Regions from separate parts of the Serratia sp. NA_13 genome, predicted to be linked through region 1. Evidence: predicted binding sites of a transcription regulator. Region 1 holds the regulator's gene; the other holds the start of a gene.
The links. Region 1 encodes CRP, which controls carbon source genes, mostly activating them, when cyclic AMP is high. Its sites were predicted from a motif close to ATGTGANNNNNNTCACAT; they were not measured.
Positions count from the first base shown of each region.

Region 1 (3,127 bases):
GCTGCTGCCTGCCGCCAGCGTGACGCCTAATCGTGCCGCATTACGCATGGCATTGGATTTGAACGACAGATAACTGACCAGCGCCGGCCAAAACGGCAGGCGGTTTTGATTGGCCATCAGGTCACGCCGGTAGAGTGGATGCTGGGTACGCAGCAGGCGGGCGATGCGGCTGAAGTGGTAGTAGCAGAACTGCCCAACCGGATTCTCCGGGTGCTGTGCCGCCACTTTTTCCAATGCTGTCAGTTCATTGCCCATATTGAAGCGTTGCGAATGTTGGTGGTAGAGAATATCGTGCGCCACCGTGCGCAGCCGATTGGCAATTACCTGCGCATTGCGGCGGATAATGGCTTCGGCCTGGCTCTGTTCTACCAGTTTTTGCACCTCTTCCGGCAGGTGCAGGCTGACGGTGATGTGTTCCTGCAAATCCAGCGCGACCTGGAAGGTGCGTTGCAGGCGCTTTTGTTCGAGATTGCTGGCATGGGGGAGAAAATTAAGTTGTTGATACAGCAAGGTGATCAGATCCATGACCTTTTGCTGGCGCACCAGCAGGGGAGGTAATGCGGTCTGCGGGTCGGTGTGCTGGGTCAACAGCGAATATTTGGCTTCGAAGTAGTCCGCCAGTTCCAGATAGAGCTGATTAAGCGACTCGCGCATCGGCTGTTCTTTCCACAGCTTGAACCAGAACCAGGTAAACAGGCCGTACCAGGCCGTGCCCACGATATATAACACCGGCGCGTGCCAAAGCGGCACCGTACCGGCCATGCTGAGGGAGAAGATGGCGGCAACTAGCGCAGCAGGCAGCAGACGGGCGTGTAGCGGGCTTATTTCACCGTTGACACCGAGCAGCAGCGCCAGGCCGAGCATCAGTATCGGCAGCGGCAACTGCCACAACAGAGCTTGCTGCAGCAACAAACTGCTGAATGCAAACAGTGAACCGCCGACGATCAGGCGTTTAAAGAAGCGTTTATGAGGCGTGTCCAGCCCGGCGATGTTGCAGCAGGCGGGAACCAGGGAAAATAGCAGGCCGTATTGTAGTTGGCCGATCAACAGCCCGAGCAGAACCGGCAGGCACAGCACCAGCGTTTGTCGTAGTGCGTAATTAACTTCCGGATGATAAATCAGTCGGCGCCACATGATGACTAGGGGCATAAAAAAACGGCGCGAATTATCGCGCCGTTTTTTCAGTGATTAACGGGTGCCGTAAACGACAATAGTTTTGCCGTGGGCGGAGATCAGGTTTTGATCTTCCAGCATTTTCAGAATACGACCAACGGTTTCACGTGAGCAACCGACGATCTGACCAATTTCCTGACGGGTAATTTTAATCTGCATACCATCCGGGTGGGTCATGGCATCAGGCTGTTTCGCCAGGTTCAGCAGGGTTTGCGCGATGCGGCCTGTAACGTCCAGGAAAGCAAGGTTACCCACTTTCTCAGAGGTGATCTGCAGACGGTTTGCCATCTGAGCTGACAGGCGCATCAGGATGTCCGGGTTAACCTGAATCAACTGGCGGAATTTCTTGTAGGAAATTTCAGCCACTTCACAGGCGGTTTTCGCCCTAACCCAGGCGCTACGCTCCTGACCTTCTTCAAATAATCCAAGCTCGCCGATGAAATCCCCCTGGTTAAGGTAGGACAGGATCATCTCTTTACCTTCTTCATCCTTAATCAGCACCGCGACGGAGCCTTTGACGATGTAGTAAAGCGTTTCGGCTTTTTCACCTTGGTGAATCAGCGTACTTTTGGATGGATATTTGTGGATATGGCAATGAGACAGGAACCATTCGAGAGTAGGGTCTGTTTGCGGTTTGCCGAGAACCATTCGCTGTTATCCTCTGTTGTTATCGCTGCCTTGTGTCACAGGGGTCAGAGTTCCCTGTAAAACGTGCTGTCGCCGTTGTTTTAATGGTAGCTGGCAGCAGGTTTTGAGGCGTGTCATAAATATACGCTGTCGCTCTAGCATATTAACTTGCCGGGAGAGCTGCAAGCTACATTCTGTTAACATACCGGTAAAGGAGCCTTTCCCTGGGAGTTTCCCTGAAATCAGTGTCCCGGAAAGATTTATTGCGGCTCTGTTTGTAGCACAGAGTGAGGCGGGTGTCTTGTGTTGTCTCGCTTCAGCATGATTAGCATCAGGTTCCGTTGCCAGTTTCTATGCGAAAGCGTAGTCTGATTTTAAGAAATTAACCGGAGTGACCAGCATGCAGGCAAGAGTTAAGTGGGTGGAAGGGTTGACGTTTCTGGGCGAATCCGCGTCTGGCCATCAGGTATTGATGGACGGCAACGCCGGCGATAAAGCGCCCAGTCCGATGGAAATGGTGCTGATGTCGGTGGGAGGATGCAGCGCGATAGATGTGGTGTCGATCCTGCAAAAAGGACGCAACGACGTGCGTGATTGCGAGGTGAAGCTGACCTCTGAAAGGCGCGAAGAAGCGCCACGGTTGTTTACCCATATCAACCTGCATTTCATCGTCACCGGTAAAGATTTAAGTGACAAAATTGTTGAGCGCGCGGTGAATCTTTCCGCCGAGAAGTACTGTTCGGTGTCATTGATGCTGAGCAAGGCCGCCAGCGTGACCCACAGTTTTGAGATCCGCGCGGTGTCCTGATAGATAAAGGGGCGCGGTCCGTTGCCGCGCTCCGGTAAGTTAGCCGATTTTTTTGCCTTCCAGCAGTTGCTGCACCAGCGGCGCCATAATCAACTCCATTGCCAATCCCATTTTGCCGCCCGGCACCACCAGCGTATTGATATGCGAGATAAAAGATCCCTGCAGCATCGCCAGCAGATAAGGGAAATCGATCTGATCCAGGCCGCGGAAGTGGATCACCACAAAGCTCTCGTCCAGCGAGGGGATCGCCTTGGCGGCGAACGGGTTGGAGGTATCTACCGTCGGCACCCGCTGGAAGTTGATATGGGTGCGCGAAAACTGCGGTGTGATGTAGTTGATGTAGTCTTCCATCGAACGCACCACTGAATCCATCACCGCTTCACGGGAGTGGCCACGCTCGCCGGTATCGCGAATTAACTTTTGGATCCATTCCAGGTTAACAATAGGCACCACGCCGACCAGCAAGTCGACATGCTTGGCCACGTCGTTGTGTTCGGTCACTACGCCGCCGTGCAGCCC
Region 1 is NZ_JBQZFV010000018.1:74,094-77,220, forward strand. It holds gene ACUTSU_RS20180 (YccS/YhfK family putative transporter) at 1-1,134, opposite strand, end outside; gene crp (cAMP-activated global transcriptional regulator CRP) at 1,189-1,821, opposite strand; gene ACUTSU_RS20190 (OsmC family protein) at 2,201-2,608, shown strand; gene ACUTSU_RS20195 (phosphoribulokinase) at 2,648-3,127, opposite strand, start outside.

Region 2 (3,127 bases), on a different contig from region 1:
CCAAAATATCGGCGTCCGCCGGTTTGCGGCAGCGATTGATCACCATGTTGTTGATGCGATGGCCGAGGATCAACAGCGCGCCCTTGGCCGGGAACATACGAATGCGCAGATCGGCATATTCCGCAATCTGCTGGCCCCAGATGCCCGCGGCATTGACGACCACTTCGGCATGAATATCGTAGCGCTGCGCAGATTGATGGTCGAAAACACGCACTCCGGTTACACGATCGCCAGCGCGAAGTAAACCGACCACCTGATGATAGGTGAGGATCTGCGCACCGTGCTCTCGGGCATCGAGCATATTGGCGGTTGTGAGACGGAAGGGATCGACAGTGCCGTCCGGCACGCGAACCGCGCCGATCAGCGCCGGATTGGCCGCTGGCTCCAGACGCAGCGCCAACTGTGGGTCAATCGCTTCGGCGTTGATACCGGCACTGTGGCAGGAGGCAATAAACTGTTGTTGGTAGGCCAGAGAATCCTGCGGCAGCGTAATAAACAGCCCATCGCTACGCTCGATGCAATGGTACGCAATGCGCTTGAGGATTTGGTTTTCTTCTATGCATTCACGCGCCGACTCGCCGTCGGTCACCGCATAGCGTGCTCCACTGTGCAGCAGCCCGTGGTTGCGCCCAGTGGCACCGGTAGCGATATCGTGACGCTCCAGCAGTATACAACGCAGGCCTCGGCGCGCGCAGTCACGAGCAATGCCCGCACCGGTCGCACCACCGCCAATGATGATCACATCCGTTTCGTTATCCGATGAATGGCTGCTCATGAGACTCTCTCAGAATCTGTAGTTATTCACCTATTGAGCCACATTCATTGGGGGCTTTGTTTGATAAGGAACAATAACGAACTCAAAACGAAAACCAAATGTCCACAAAAAACCATGAATGTGATCATAATCACGATTTTTAGGCGTTTTTCTATTTCATAACGTTAACGAATCGCTCAAAATCCGCCGGTGTTTCATAAAAGTGTAACAAATGCGCCATTCATCACAGCGACACCAGGCTGATTTGACTAGGATGACGCTCGTTATGGAACAAAAAAACACCACATTCGATATCCGCTCAATCATCAAATGAACGTAAAAGATCATATTGATGTGATAACTAGATAAAGCCATCGGAGGCGCTCATGTTGAGTATTTTTAAGCCGGCAGCACACATTTCCCGTGTGCCGGTCGACAAAGTCGACCCGCTGTACCGTAAATTGCGCTGGCAAATTTTTATGGGGATTTTCTTCGGTTATGCCGCCTACTACCTGGTGCGCAAGAACTTCACCCTGGCCATGCCTTACCTGATCGACCAGGGCTTCAGCCGCGGCGACCTCGGTTTCGCCCTGTCCGGTATTTCCATCGCCTACGGTTTTTCCAAATTCATCATGGGGTCGGTTTCTGACCGCTCCAACCCACGCGTGTTCCTGCCCGCCGGCCTGATCCTGGCTGCTGCGGTGATGCTGTTCATGGGCTTCGTGCCATGGGCGACTTCGAGCATCGCGGTCATGTTCGTTCTGCTGTTCCTGTGCGGTTGGTTCCAGGGGATGGGCTGGCCGCCATGTGGTCGTACCATGGTGCACTGGTGGTCGCAGAAAGAGCGCGGCAGCATCGTTTCGGTCTGGAACTGCGCCCATAACGTGGGTGGCGGTTTGCCGCCACTGCTGTTCCTGCTGGGCATGGCCTGGTTCAACGACTGGCATGCAGCGCTGTATATGCCGGCCTTCGGCGCCATCCTGGTTGCTCTGATCGCCTTCGCCCTGATGCGTGATACCCCGCAATCCTGTGGCCTGCCGCCGATCGAAGAATACAAAAACGATTACCCGGACGACTACAGCGAGAAAGCGGAAGAAGAGCTGACGGCCAAGCAGATCTTCATGCAGTACATCCTGCCGAACAAACTGCTGTGGTACATCGCCGTAGCCAACGTGTTCGTTTATCTGCTGCGTTACGGCATTCTGGACTGGTCACCGACCTACCTGAAAGAAGTGAAACACTTCGCGCTGGACAAGTCTTCATGGGCTTACTTCCTGTACGAGTATGCCGGTATTCCGGGCACCCTACTGTGCGGCTGGATGTCGGACAAGGTGTTCAAGGGTAACCGTGGTGCCACCGGTGTGTTCTTCATGACGCTGGTGACCATTGCCACCGTCGTTTACTGGCTGAACCCGGTCGGTAATCCTGGCATCGATATGGCCTGTATGATCACCATCGGTTTCCTGATTTACGGCCCGGTGATGCTGATCGGTCTGCACGCACTGGAACTGGCGCCGAAGAAAGCCGCCGGCACCGCCGCAGGCTTCACCGGTCTGTTCGGTTACCTGGGCGGCTCTGTTGCAGCCAGCGCCATCGTCGGCTACACCGTTGACTACTTCGGTTGGGACGGCGGTTTTATGGTGATGATTGGCGGTAGCATCGGTGCGGTTGTGCTGTTGTTGCTGACCATGCTGAGCGAGAAAAAACACCACGCGGAAATCGCTGCCAACAAACGCGGTTAAGCGTCATACAACTTTCGCATTATTTAAAGGCCGCGCTGCGGCCTTTTTATTACCTGGCACCTACAACATGGAGAACAACAATATGCGGACTCAAGTCAAAGCCCTGCTGACAGGGATTATCCTGGCCACCTCAATGGTCAGCGCTGCACAGGCTGCCGACAAGGTGGTGATCGCCCACCGTGGCGCCAGCGGCTATCTGCCGGAACACACGCTGCCGGCGAAGGCTATGGCCTACGCGCAGGGTGCAGACTTCCTCGAGCAGGATCTGGTGATGACCAAGGACAACGAGCTGGTGGTGTTGCATGACCACTATCTCGATCGCGTCACCGACGTAGCCGAACGTTTCCCGGACCGCGCACGCAAAGACGGCCGCTATTACGCCATCGACTTTACCTTGCCGGAAATCAAATCGCTGAAGTTCACCGAAGGCTTCGAGATTGAAAACGGTAAAAAAGTGCAGGGTTACCCTGGCCGCTTCCCGATGGGTAAATCCGATTTCCGCGTCCATACCTTCCAGGAAGAGATCGAGTTTGTGCAGGGTCTGAACCATTCAACCGGCAAGAACATCGGTATTTACCCGGAAATCAAAGCGCCATGGTTCCACAAGCAGGAAGGCAAGGATATTTCCAGC
Region 2 is NZ_JBQZFV010000011.1:62,397-65,523, forward strand. It holds gene glpA (anaerobic glycerol-3-phosphate dehydrogenase subunit A) at 1-775, opposite strand, end outside; gene glpT (glycerol-3-phosphate transporter) at 1,141-2,496, shown strand; gene glpQ (glycerophosphodiester phosphodiesterase) at 2,579-3,127, shown strand, end outside.
Region 2: glpT (glycerol-3-phosphate transporter) is a predicted target of CRP. The motif match lies at 894-911, and genes of this name have one in related genera.